DNA from 4 places in the Bradyrhizobium sp. SZCCHNS3002 genome. Region 4 is predicted to be linked to each of the others. Evidence: predicted binding sites of a transcription regulator. Region 4 holds the regulator's gene; each other region holds the start of a gene.
What was found. Region 4 encodes HrcA, which represses chaperone genes, less so after heat shock. Its sites were predicted from a motif close to GTTAGCACTCNCNNNNNGNGAGTGCTAAC; they were not measured.
Positions count from the first base shown of each region.

Region 1 (3,393 bases), on a different contig from region 4:
CGACTTCGTGGGCGGCGAGATCGGCCCCAACCACAAGGAAATCATGGACGAGCTGCGCGCGATCCGCTCCCAGATGGCCAACGCCATCCGCAGCGGAGGTAGCAACACGGCCAACGCCGCCATCGAAGAATCCGCCGCACGCGAGGTCGCCGAAGCGCGCGCGCTGCTCGAGACCTATCGTGCCCAGATCGAGCAGTGCGAAAAGCTCAAGGTCGAGCTCGACCTGATCCACGACGCGATCAACCGCACCAAGGGCGAGATCGCGACCCTCCATGCCAAGAGCTTCAACGGCGAGGAGATGGCCAAGGTCAACGGCGAGCTCGGCGCGGTCGTCGGCGGCACCGAGCAGGCGACGCAGCAGATCCTCGAAGCCGCGGAGGCGATCGACCAGGCCGCGAGCGCGCTGTCCAAGGTGGACTCGGCGGACCAGCAGAAGATCCTGAGCGAAGAGATCCAGGAGCGCGTGGTCTCGATCTTCGAGGCCTGCAACTTCCAGGACCTGACCGGCCAGCGCATCAACAAGGTCATGACCACCATGAAGTTCATCGAGCACCACATCGTGGTGATGATGGACATCTGGGGCGGCGTCGACGCCATCAAGGCGCATGTGCCGCCGATCGTCGACACCCGCGAGGGCGACGCCAGGCTGCTGAACGGCCCGAAGGCGGCGGGCGAGGTCGGCCACGCCTCGCAGGACGACATCGACGCGATGTTCAACTGAGGTCGGCGGCCAGTCCCAGCGACCGCTCCAGGCAACGTCACCATACAGAACGCCGGCGCTGTCGCCGGCGTTTTACGTTCGACTCTCGACCTTTGCGGGGTGATCGCCCGGATCTCAGGCGCGCGGCCCGCAGCGGACGTAGACCATCGTCTGGTAACGGGTCGCCGCATCCTTGTCGACGAAGCGGGTGATCAGCACACGGCCATCGAAGGAGATGACCTCGCGGTCCTGCTCGCCGCCGGGCGGTCCGGCCGGGCCGATGTAGTTCTTGCCGCTGGCCGACCCCTTCAGGCGCAGTTCCTGGGGAGTCGCCTGGTCGGCCAGATGCATCACGACACCGCCGGACGTGCCTGCCCCGATGACGTAAGGCTGTTTGCACTGCGCCAGAGCCATCTTCTCGGTGCGCGCGCGGTCATTCGGATTGTTGTAGGCGGCGAGGCCCCATTTGCCCACGAGATCCTCGGGGCGGATCGTCGCCGGAACCTCGGGCTCGACCGGCGCCTCGGTCTGCATGGGGGGCGACGGCGACAGGCTGAAGCCCGTGCACGCTCCCAGAAGCATCGTGAGCGCCGACGCGATCGCGAGATTGGCAACCGGCCGCGCGCACCGTGAACTCGTCATGGCATCCCCTTAGGAACAGAATCGTGGCTGCCCCGTCCGGCAACCAAGCGCAAAACGCTCGTCAGAGCAATGACGTCGGATGACGACGCCGCTCCACTAACATGTCTGGCCCCGGACAACATCCCCCTAACAGCCTCAAGAACGGCTTAACGGCTGGCCGTTGCTTGACAGGAACAGCCGCAAGCCATATTTCCCCGAGCGGTCTTTAGCACTCGGAGGGCGCGATTGCTAAGGCTGCGAGCCAGTTGGCGCCAAGTGGGCGTCAAATGTGGTCGCATTCAGATTTCCTCCGACAGCAACACTTATCCAAGCACCCCAAAAGGGATCCGTCATGGCCAAATCGAAGTTTCGTCCCCTGCACGACCGCGTCGTGGTTAAGCGCATCGACGCCGAAGAGAAGACCAAGGGCGGCATCATCATTCCCGACAGCGCCAAGGAAAAGCCCTCGCAGGGCGAAGTCGTCGCCGTCGGCCCGGGCGGCCGCGACGAGAGCGGCAAGCTGATCCCGATCGACGTCAAGGTCGGCGACCGCGTGCTGTTCGGCAAGTGGTCCGGCACCGAGGTCAAGCTGGACGGCGAGGAGCTCCTGATCATGAAGGAGTCCGACATCATGGGCGTCGTCGCCTGATCCCGACCTGTCGGGGGCGGCGATCAGCCGCCCCGGGCGAAAATGCTCTGCAACCTCGTTCCGGCGACAGACGGGCGATCACGCCCCTCGCCGTCGAGGTCTACTCCAGGAGAATTTTGAAATGGCAGCCAAGGACGTCAAATTCGCCGGCGACGCACGCGACCGCATGCTGCGCGGCGTCGACATTCTCGCCAACGCCGTCAAGGTGACGCTCGGCCCGAAGGGCCGCAATGTCGTCATCGAGAAGAGCTTCGGCGCTCCGCGCATCACCAAGGACGGCGTCACCGTCGCCAAGGAGATCGAGCTGGAGGATAAGTTCGAGAACATGGGCGCGCAGATGCTGCGCGAGGTCGCCTCCAAGACCAACGACACCGCCGGTGACGGCACCACCACCGCGACCGTGCTGGCCCAGGCCATCGTGCGCGAGGGCGCCAAGGCCGTTGCCGCCGGCATGAACCCGATGGACCTCAAGCGCGGCATCGACATCGCGGTGGCCGCCGTGATCAAGGACATCGAGAAGCGCGCCAAGCCGGTCGCTGCGTCCTCCGAGGTCGCCCAGGTCGGCACCATCTCCGCCAATGGCGACGCCGCGATCGGCAAGATGATCGCCCAGGCGATGCAGAAGGTCGGCAACGAGGGCGTCATCACGGTCGAGGAGAACAAGTCGCTCGACACCGAGGTGGACATCGTCGAAGGCATGAAGTTCGACCGCGGCTATCTCTCGCCCTACTTCGTCACCAATGCCGAGAAGATGACCGCCGAGCTCGACGACGTCTACGTGCTGCTGCACGAGAAGAAGCTGTCCGGCCTGCAGGCCATGCTGCCGGTGCTCGAAGCCGTGGTGCAGTCGGGCCGTCCGCTCTTGATCATCGCCGAGGACGTCGAGGGCGAGGCGCTGGCCACGCTGGTCGTCAACCGCCTGCGCGGCGGCCTCAAGGTCGCGGCCGTCAAGGCGCCGGGCTTCGGTGACCGCCGCAAGGCCATGCTCGAGGACATCGCGATCCTGACCGGCGGTCAGCTGATCTCGGAAGATCTCGGCATGAAACTCGAGAACGTCACGGTGAAGATGCTCGGCCGCGCCAAGAAGGTCGTGATCGACAAGGAGAACACCACGATCGTCAACGGTGCCGGCAAGAAGGCCGATATCGAGGCACGCGTCGGCCAGATCAAGGCGCAGATCGAGGAGACCACCTCGGACTACGACCGTGAGAAGCTGCAGGAGCGTCTCGCCAAGCTCGCGGGCGGCGTCGCGGTGATCCGCGTCGGCGGCGCGACCGAGATCGAGGTCAAGGAGAAGAAGGACCGCGTCGAGGACGCCCTCAACGCGACCCGCGCTGCGGTGCAGGAAGGCATCGTCCCCGGCGGCGGCGTGGCGCTGCTGCGCGCCAAGAAGGCGGTCGGCCGCATCACCAACGCCAACTCG
Region 1 is NZ_JAUHHY010000005.1:170,265-173,657, reverse strand. It holds gene QW845_RS12620 (protein phosphatase CheZ) at 1-721, shown strand, start outside; gene QW845_RS12615 (hypothetical protein) at 836-1,342, opposite strand; gene groES (co-chaperone GroES) at 1,674-1,970, shown strand; gene groL (chaperonin GroEL) at 2,092-3,393, shown strand, end outside.
Region 1: groES (co-chaperone GroES) is a predicted target of HrcA. The motif match lies at 1,547-1,575, and genes of this name have one in related genera.

Region 2 (3,393 bases), on a different contig from region 4:
CGCATGCATCGCGTCATCCACGCGATCCTTGCGCTCCTTCACCTCGACCTCGGTCGCGCCGCCGACGCGGATCACCGCGACGCCGCCGGCGAGCTTGGCCAGACGCTCCTGCAGCTTCTCACGGTCGTAGTCCGAGGTGGTCTCCTCGATCTGCGCCTTGATCTGCTGAACGCGCGCCTCGATGTCGGCCTTCTTGCCGGCGCCGTTGACGATCGTGGTGTTCTCCTTGTCGATCATCACCTTCTTGGCGCGGCCGAGCATGGAGAGGTTGACGTTCTCGAGCTTGATGCCGAGATCTTCCGAGATCGCCTGGCCGCCGGTCAGGATCGCGATGTCCTGCAGCATGGCCTTGCGGCGGTCGCCGAAGCCCGGCGCCTTGACGGCAGCGACCTTCAGGCCGCCACGCAGACGGTTCACGACCAGGGTGGCGAGAGCCTCGCCCTCGACATCCTCGGCGACGATCACCAGCGGCTTGCCGGTCTGCACCACGGCCTCGAGCAGCGGCAGCAGCTCGTTCAGCGACGACAGCTTCTTCTCGTTGATGAGGATGTAGGCGTCGTCCATCTCGACGCGCATCTTGTCGGCATTGGTCACGAAGTACGGAGAAATGTAGCCGCGATCGAACTGCATGCCCTCGACGACGTCGAGCTCGGTCTCGAGCGACTTGGCTTCCTCGACGGTGATCACGCCCTCGTTGCCGACCTTCTTCATGGCGTCGGCGAGGAACTTGCCGATCTCGGAGTCGCCGTTGGCGGAGATGGTGCCAACCTGGGCGATCTCGTCGTTCGACGTGACCTTCTTGGAGTTCTTGACGAGATCGGCAACGACCGCCTCGACCGCGAGGTCGATGCCGCGCTTCAGATCCATCGGGTTCATGCCGGCGGCAACCGCCTTGGCGCCTTCGCGGACGATGGCCTGGGCCAGCACGGTCGCGGTGGTGGTGCCGTCGCCGGCCGCGTCAGCGGACTTCGAGGCGACTTCGCGCACCATCTGCGCGCCCATGTTCTCGAACTTGTCGTCGAGCTCGATCTCCTTGGCGACGGTGACGCCGTCCTTGGTGATGCGCGGCGCGCCGAACGACTTGTCGAGGACGACGTTGCGGCCCTTCGGACCGAGCGTGACTTTCACGGCATTGGCGAGAATGTCCACGCCGCGCAGCATGCGGTCGCGGGCTTCGACGCCGAACTTTACGTCTTTCGCTGACATATTGGGTTTCCCTGGTTTTGATCGAGATCCTCGTCCTGAGGAGCCCGCGCAGCGGGCGTCTCGAAGGACGAGATGAGGAGGTGGTTGGGGCCTCATCCTTCGAGACGCCGGCTCAAGCCGGCTCCTCAGGATGAGGGGCAACGGCGCTTAGGCGGCCTTCTTCTTGGCCGCGGTGTCGGTGAGAACGCCCATGATGTCGCTCTCCTTCATGATGAGCAGCTCCTGGCCGTCGATCTTGACCTCGGTGCCCGACCACTTGCCGAACAGCACGCGGTCACCGACCTGAACGTCGAGCGGGACGAGCTTGCCGCTCTCGTCGCGGGCGCCGGGGCCCACCGCGATCACTTCGCCCTGCGAGGGCTTTTCCTTGGCCGAGTCGGGGATGATGATGCCGCCAGCGGTCTTCTCTTCGGCGTCGATGCGCTTGACCACGACGCGGTCGTGAAGCGGACGGAAAGCCATACAGTCCTCCTAAGGTATTGAAGCGATTGTCAGTTTCTGGAGATTTGGCAGTCGGCGCCGGCGAGTGCCAGCACGCGGGCTGGATTTAGGGGAGAGTTTTATGCCGGGCAAGGCCTTGTAGCAGAAAAATTAGCAGTCGATCGCGGGCTCTGCCAAAGCGTTCCGACAGCGTTAACGGAGGCGGAACGAACCGCGAAACCCCGTATTAGCACCTGGGCTAAGTGGCTGCTAATGCAGCATTTTTCAACATGTCGTTAAACATTTAAGCTTGAGATGGGTTGAGGACATGCGTCACATTTCTAGGCGGTGAGCGCATCGTTGCCGGGTGGCTCCATCCCCGGTTGGCCACACGGACATGCGCTCCAGAAACGGAGGTTGGCATGGTGTCGAGGGTTGAGGTTTCCGAGGACTTTCGGAAACAGGTGCTGGGTTACGGGCTGACGACCGCGCAGATCCTGTATCGGATGCCGGACCATCGCTCGCTGCTGCAGACCTATGTCTGGCAGAACTACGACCTGTTTCCGAAATTCCCTGCGCTGCAGGACTTCCTGGCGTTCTGGGAGGAGAAGATCGAGGGCCCGCTGTACTCGGTCACCGTGGCGCATTCCAAGCTGATCAAGCCCGCCGAGCTGCGCGCCGTCGACGGCGTGTTCGTGCTGCATTGAGCTGACAACCCCGCCATCGGTGTCATTCCGGGCTCGTGCTGCGCACGCCCCGGAATGACGACCTTTGTTGGAGCTCTGCCGAGTCCCCCCAATTGTGATAGCCTCTGACCCGAGGACTCGCAGGGAGAGCGCCATGGCCAAGAAGAGCCGCAGCACCACATCATCATCACGCACCGCCGCGAAGGCTGCGCCGCGTAAGGTCGCAAAGACAAGGCCGACGGCGAAGACTGTCGCCAAGACGGCCGCCAAGCCGGGCAGGGCGGCTGCACCGTCCGCGCGCAAGGCGCTCGTGAGCAAGGGGCGGCCAGCACCGGCGCCGCGCCGGCGCAAGCAGAAGGTCGCGATCAGCCATCACCGCGAGGAGGATTTCAGGGCCGACGGCCTGCGCGCCTATGCGCATTATCGCGACCTCGGCATCGCCGACGCGACGCACGGCCTGGCGCGCGCGCATGTCATCCGCATGCTGCCACCGTGCAATCCGCAGGAGGTCTCCAAGCTGCACACCCATGCGGTCGACTTCCAGATGGTCTATGTGCTCAAGGGCTGGGTGAAGAGCTACCTCGAAGGCGTCGGCGAGACGCTGATGAAGGAGGGCAGCTGCTGGACCCAGCCGCCGAAGATCCGCCACATGATCCTCGACTATTCCGACGACGTCGAGCTGCTCGAGGTGATCCTGCCGGCCGACTTCAAAACCGTCGAACTGTCGACGTAAAGCCGACAGAAATGGATGGAAACATCCGCGACGCGGTGGACGGCGGTCCCATCGCGCGTGTGTGTTGACATCCGGTCTCGCGTCATTGGGACGGATGGGCCGGCGACGAATCCGTCAGACGTGTTCGTCGCGGGCTTGCGTAAAGGCGTACCCGTCCCGTTGCCGCGCTTCGTCGTCCAGTTCGCTCCGACCATTGCGTGCGCGCCTCGCACGCGTGCATCGATGCAGCCTCGCATCGCCAACGCGGGCGCCGGCTCGGCTTCAGGTGCAGGCCATCGCGAGGACATCGACTGGCTGCGCGCCATCGCGGTGCTCTCCGTCGTCGCATTCCATTTCGAGGCGCCGGCG
Region 2 is NZ_JAUHHY010000003.1:250,654-254,046, reverse strand. It holds gene groL (chaperonin GroEL) at 1-1,206, opposite strand, end outside; gene groES (co-chaperone GroES) at 1,354-1,668, opposite strand; gene QW845_RS08280 (usg protein) at 2,049-2,333, shown strand; gene QW845_RS08275 (cupin domain-containing protein) at 2,467-3,045, shown strand; gene QW845_RS08270 (acyltransferase family protein) at 3,268-3,393, shown strand, end outside.
Region 2: groES (co-chaperone GroES) is a predicted target of HrcA. The motif match lies at 1,712-1,740, and genes of this name have one in related genera.

Region 3 (3,393 bases), on a different contig from region 4:
GACGCCGCCGGCGAGCTTGGCCAGCCGCTCCTGCAGCTTCTCGCGGTCGTAGTCGGAGGTGGTCTCCTCGATCTGCAGCTTGATCTGCTGCGCGCGGGCCTCGATGTCGGCCTTCTTGCCGGCGCCGTCGACGATGGTGGTGTTCTCCTTGTCGATCACGACCTTCTTGGCGCGGCCGAGCATCGACAGGGTCACGTTCTCCAGCTTGATGCCGAGATCCTCGGAGATGGTCGTGCCGCCGGTGAGGATCGCGATGTCCTCCAGCATCGCCTTGCGGCGATCGCCGAAGCCCGGCGCCTTGACGGCCGCGATCTTCAGGCCGCCACGCAGCTTGTTGACGACCAGGGTCGCCAGCGCCTCACCCTCGACGTCTTCAGCCACGATCAGCAGCGGCTTGCCCGACTGCACCACGGCCTCGAGCAGCGGCAGCATGGTCTGCAAGCCCGACAGCTTCTTCTCGTGGATCAGGATGTAGGGATCCTCGAGCTCGACCCGCATCTTCTCGGAGTTGGTGACGAAGTACGGCGAGACATAGCCGCGGTCGAACTGCATGCCCTCGACCACTTCCAGCTCGGTATCGAGGCTCTTGGCCTCCTCGACCGTGATCACGCCCTCGTTGCCGACCTTCTGCATGGCCTCGGCGAGGAAACGCCCGATCTCATTGTCGCCATTGGCCGAGATGGTGCCGACCTGGGCGATCTCGTCGTTGCTGGTGATCTTCCTGGCGTGCGCCTTGAGGTCCGCGACGATCGCGTCGACGGCGAGATCAATGCCGCGCTTGAGATCCATCGGGTTCATGCCGGCGGCCACCGACTTGGCGCCCTCCTTCACGATGGCCTGGGCGAGCACGGTGGCGGTCGTGGTGCCGTCGCCGGCGAGATCGGCGGTCTTCGAGGCCACCTCGCGCACCATCTGCGCGCCCATGTTCTCGAACTTGTCCTCCAGCTCGATCTCCTTGGCGACCGTGACGCCGTCCTTGGTGATGCGCGGCGCGCCGAACGATTTCTCGATCACGACATTGCGGCCCTTGGGGCCGAGCGTGACCTTCACGGCATTGGCGAGGATGTCGACGCCGCGCAGCATGCGGTCGCGCGCATCGGTGGAAAACTTCACGTCCTTGGCAGCCATGTTCGTCGTCTCCTTTCCTTCGATGACTGTCAGTTGAGGGATCAGGCGGCCTTCTTCGCCGCCACGGGAGCTTCGATGATGCCGAGCAGATCGCTCTCCTTCATGATCAGGAGATCCTTGCCGTCGATGTTGACCTCGGTGCCCGACCACTTCGCGAACAGCACCCGGTCGCCGGCCTTGACGTTTAGCGGCACCAGCTGCCCCTGCTCATTCCGCGCGCCTGGCCCCGCGGCGACGATCTCGCCCTCCTGCGGCTTCTCCTTGGCGGTGTCGGGAATGATGATGCCGCCCTTGGTCTTCTCCTCGGCATCGATACGGCGCACGAGCACGCGGTCGTGCAATGGGCAGAATTGCATGCACATCCTCCTTCACAGATCAGCGATGTCACAAGCCTCGGGTCCCATCAGGCCCCCGAGCGAGCAACGACCTAGGAAAGCCGAACTTTTCGTTCAAGAGGGTCACGCAAATTTTTTGGCACTCTCGGGGAACGATTGCCAGCCCGGCTCTTGAACCGGGCCGGCCGCTTTCCCAGCTCTGTCGTCGCCAAAAAATCTTGATCGCACTTGTTGGGGATCACGATGCAGCTTCCGCCTTTTCTCCGGGCCGTCCTGGCGCCTGCCATTCTGTTTTGCCTGATGACCGGGCCTGCCTTGGCCCAAATTCCCGATCTCAAGCTCGGCCGGGTGCCGACATTGGCCCCGCTGGTCAAGGAGGTGACGCCCGCCGTCGTCAACATCTCGGTCGAAGGCAAGGTCCGCCAGGACAACCCGCTCTACCAGGACCCGCTGTTCCGCGAGTTCTTCGACGTCCCCAAGCAGGTCGAGAAGCAGATCAGCGCCACCGGCTCGGGCGTTATCGTCGATGCGCAGCGCGGCTACGTGATGACCGCCAATCACGTCGTCGAGCACGTCACGACAGCGCAGATCCGCACCAAGGATGGCCGCCAATTCGCCGCCCGCCTGGTCGGGCGCGATCCCGCCACCGACATCGCGCTGCTGCAGATCAGGGACCCGATCGAGCTCAGGGCCATCGCACTCGGCGACAGCGACGCGCTCGAGGTCGGCGACTTCGTGATCGCGGTCGGCAACCCGTTCGGCCTCGGCCAGACGGTCACCTCCGGCCTCGTCAGCGCGCTCGGACGCACGGGCCTGGGCAAGCAGGGCTACGAGGATTTCATCCAGACCGACGCGGCGATCAATCCCGGCAATTCCGGCGGCGCGCTGATCAATCTGCGCGGCGAGCTGGTCGGTATCAACACCGCGATCATCTCGCCCGGCGGAGGCAATGTCGGCATCGGCTTCGCGGTGCCGATCAACATGGCGCGACGGGTGATGGAGCAGCTCGTCGCGAACGGCCGCGTCGATCGCGGCCGCATCGGCGTGACCCTGCTCGACCTCGACGCGCCGGCCGATGGCCGCATTCAAGGCGCGCGCGTCGCCGACGTCACCGTGGGCTCCCCGGCCGAACGCGCGGGGCTGCGCAAGGGCGACATCATCGTGAAGGCGAACGACATGCCGGTGCGCAGCGCCACGCAGGTGCGCAACCTAATCGGCCTCACGCCGGTCGGACAGCGCGTCCGTCTCGTGTTCGAGCGCGACCGCGCGCTCGGCAATGCGACAGTGGAGGTCGCGCCGGTCGCCGAAGAACGCGCGCGTGCGCGGACCTCGGGCTGAGAATTCAACTTCAGTTCGCTGTTAGCTGCGCATACCACGTGGAGTAAATTTTTACCGTGCATCAAGCATGCAGCGAGACGCCGATACCTCCATAAACGCGTGTTAAGTGCCCTCGCGGTTAGTGCAACCCCGCGGAGGTATTGAAATGCGGGGTGATGGTTTGTCGTTCAGTTTGCCACGCTGGCGCGTGACGCGCTGGCTGGCCGACCCGGGATATCCGGTGTCATCAGATATCCGCGGCGCATTGACCGGCGAGCTCTACGGCTGCTGGTCGGTGTTCGCCGGCGGCGCCATCAACACCGTCGCCGTTGCTGCTGCGCTTGCGCTGCGCACGCCGAGCCCGCTGTTCATCACCTGGTTCGTGCTCGAGGTCGCGGTCTGCCTGTCGCGGCTGGTCGTGATGATGATCGCCTACCGCCGCGCGCGCGAGCGGCTGGCGACGCCGACCGACATCCACATCCTGCTGTCGGTGGCCTGGAGCGCCAGCGTCGGCTTCGGCGTCGGCATCAGCCTCGCGTCCGGCGACTGGGTGGCCGCGTCATTGACCTGCATCTCCTCGGCCGCCATGGTGGGCGGCATCTGCTTTCGCAAT
Region 3 is NZ_JAUHHY010000013.1:45,273-48,665, forward strand. It holds gene groL (chaperonin GroEL) at 1-1,128, opposite strand, end outside; gene groES (co-chaperone GroES) at 1,170-1,484, opposite strand; gene QW845_RS25180 (trypsin-like peptidase domain-containing protein) at 1,707-2,801, shown strand; gene QW845_RS25185 (GGDEF domain-containing protein) at 2,947-3,393, shown strand, end outside.
Region 3: groES (co-chaperone GroES) is a predicted target of HrcA. The motif match lies at 1,599-1,627, and genes of this name have one in related genera.

Region 4 (3,393 bases):
TCCGGCCCAGCGCGCCGAATAGATCCCCGGCGCACCGTCGAGGGCGTGAACCACGATGCCGGAATCGTCGGCAAAGGCCGGAAGCTGCGCGGCCTTGGCCGCGGCGACCGCCTTGATGCGGGCGTTGGCCTGGAAGGTCTCACCGGTCTCGTCCGGCTCGCCCAGGCCGAGATCGCCGGCCGACACCGCCTCGACGCCATGGGGGGCGAGCAGCTCGCGCATCTCGGCAAGCTTGCCGGGATTGTGGGTCGCGATGACGATGCGACCGGTGAGCCTGCGGTGCGGACCGTTCACGCGACCGCCATCTTCTGCAGGTCGACCAGCCGCGCGACGCCCTTGCGGGCGAGCGCCATCAGCGCCAGGAACTCGGCCTCCGTGAACGGCGTCTTCTCCGCCGTGCCCTGCACCTCGATGATGCGGCCGTCGCCGGTCATGACGAAATTGGCATCGGTCTCCGCCTCGGAATCCTCAGCGTAGTCGAGATCGAGCACCGGCGTGCCGTTGTAGATGCCGCAGGAGATCGCGGCGACGTTGGCGCGCAGCACCTCGGTCTTGATCATGTTGCGCGACTTCATCCACTTGATGCAGTCGGCCAGCGCGACCCAGGCGCCGGTGATCGACGCCGTGCGCGTGCCGCCATCGGCCTGCAGCACGTCGCAGTCCACCGTGATCTGGCGCTCGCCGAGCGCTTCCAGGTCGATCGCGGTGCGCAGCGAGCGGCCGATCAGGCGCTGGATCTCGACGGTGCGGCCGGTCTGCTTGCCGGCGGAGGCCTCGCGCCGGGTTCGCTCCAGCGTGGCGCGTGGCAGCATGCCGTATTCGGCGGTGATCCAGCCGCGTCCCTGGCCCTTGAGCCAGGGCGGCAGCCGGTCCTCGAGCGTGGCGGTGACCAGCACATGGGTGTCGCCGAACTTCACCAGGCAGGAGCCCTCGGCGTATTTGACGACGCCGCGTTCCAGGCTCACGGCCCGCAGTTCATCCGGTGCACGGCGGCTCGGCCGCATGATTCTCTCCGTGAAAGAGGCGAAAGAGGGTGTTTGACGGCCTTGTAGGAGCCGCGACCGGCAGCGGCAAGGGTTTATCAAGGGCCCGTCGCTCCCGGAGCCCCCTCCTCATGACCGGCTTGCCACCGAGCCGCCGCATGGACACATTATAGGCAGCTGGGAGGAGTGCATCTGGTGGCCCACCACGATCCGATCAACCTGATGACACCGCCGGCCGGTCTGGCGCAGCTGAACGAGCGCTCGCGCGAGATCTTCCGGCAGATCGTCGAAAGCTATCTGGCGACCGGCGAGCCGGTCGGCTCGCGCAACATTTCGCGGCTGATCGCGGTTCCGCTGTCGCCGGCCTCGGTGCGCAACGTCATGGCCGATCTCGAGCAGCTCGGCCTGATCTACGCGCCGCACACCTCGGCCGGCCGGCTGCCCACCGAAGCCGGCCTGCGCTTCTTCGTCGACGCCCTGATGCAGGTTGGCGACATGACGGAGGCCGAGCGGCAGTCGATCCAGAGCCAGCTCGCGGCCGTCGGCCGGGCGCAATCGGTCGAGGCGGCGCTGGATGAAGCGCTGACCCGGCTGTCGGGTCTGACCCGTGCCGCCGCCGTGGTTCTGACCGCCAAATCCAACACCCGGCTGAAGCACATCGAGTTCGTCAGGCTCGAGCCCGAGCGCGCGCTCGTCGTTCTGGTCGGCGAGGAAGGACAGGTCGAGAACCGGGTCCTGACCCTGCCGCCGGGCGTGCCGTCCTCGGCATTGACCGAGGCGTCCAATTTCCTCAACGCCCGGATCAGAGGGCGGACGCTGGCGGAAGCGCGGCTCGAGCTCGAGACCGCGCTGGCGCACGACCGTGCCGAGCTCGACCAGCTGACGCAGAAGGTGATCGCCGCCGGCGTCGCGAGCTGGTCCGGCGGCGACAGCGACGAGCGGCAGCTCATCGTGCGCGGCCACGCCAACCTGCTCGAGGACCTGCATGCGCTCGAAGATCTCGAGCGTGTCCGGCGGCTGTTCGACGATCTCGAAACCAAGCGCGGCGTCGTCGATCTGCTCGGGCGCGCGGAGAGCGCGGAAGGTGTCCGCATCTTCATCGGCTCGGAGAACAAGCTGTTCTCGCTGTCGGGCTCGTCGACGATCGTGTCGCCCTATTCCGACGCCACGGGTCGCATCGTCGGCGTGCTCGGCGTCATCGGTCCGACCCGGCTCAACTATGCCCGGGTGATTCCGACGGTCGATTATGCCGCGCGCCTGGTCAGCCGGCTGCTGGGTGGCTGATGCGTGAGATGGTTAATCCGCGGACGGCGTCTCCGGCGGGCCGGTCAGGCTGCGCTTGATTTTCGACGCTCAAAGCACGATATCCCGCCCCATATCCCCAAACCCGTCAGCCGAACTTGCGAGTCTGTCCATGACCGATCCCGACCTGCATAAGAATGATCCGGAAAACCCGGCGCAGGCCAGCGAACCCGTCGTCTCCAAGCCCTACATCATGCCCGATGATCCCGAGGCCGGCTCGGCAGAGGCCCTGGCCAAGGAGGCGGCCGACGCGCGCGACAAGATGCTGCGCACGCTGGCGGAGATGGAGAATCTGCGCAAGCGGACCGCCCGCGAGGTCGCCGATGCGCGCATGTACGGCATCACCGGCTTCGCCCGTGACGTGCTCGACATCGCCGACAATCTGCAGCGCGCGCTCGATGCCGTGCCGGCGGAGACGCGCGACAATGCCGATGCGGGCCTGAAGTCGCTGATCGAGGGCGTCGAGCTCACCGAGCGTTCGCTGCTCAACACGCTGGAGAAAAACGGCGTCAAGAAGTTCGATCCGACCGGGCAAAAGTTCGACCCCAATTTCCAGCAGGCGATGTACGAGGTGCCGGATCCGTCGGTGCCGTCCGGCACGGTGGTGCAGGTCGTGCAGGCCGGCTTTATGATCGGCGAGCGCGTGCTGCGCCCCGCCCTGGTCGGCGTGTCCAAGGGCGGCGCCAAGGCGGCGCCCGCGGCGAGCAACGATCAGTCGAACAGCGCCGCCTGACGGCGAGCACGGGCACGCATTCTGCGGCCGTCCTGTTGTCGAACGAAGAAGCCACGGGCAGCGATGCCCGTGGCTTCTTGTTTGTCGGCGCGACCTTGTAGTTCGTCTCGCGGCGAGCAGCCGGCGTGATCACGCCGTCCGATGCCGGGCTGGTCTCAGCCTCTTGGCTGGATGCCGTCGCGGACGGCACGGAACCGCGGGAAGGCCGCCGACCACTGGTCGCGCGGCGCACTGCCGATGATCCGCAACGTGTTTGGCCCGCCGAAGCGCAGCCACTGCACCACCGTCACCGGCGTATTGTCCTTGCCGCTGGTGGCGTCGATCCGGGTCTCATAGGCCGGCTGGCCGTCGATGCGGATCGGCTCGGACATCGTG
Region 4 is NZ_JAUHHY010000025.1:6,489-9,881, forward strand. It holds gene rdgB (RdgB/HAM1 family non-canonical purine NTP pyrophosphatase) at 1-294, opposite strand, end outside; gene rph (ribonuclease PH) at 291-1,004, opposite strand; gene hrcA (heat-inducible transcriptional repressor HrcA) at 1,179-2,267, shown strand; gene grpE (nucleotide exchange factor GrpE) at 2,398-3,018, shown strand; gene QW845_RS32570 (hypothetical protein) at 3,174-3,393, opposite strand, start outside.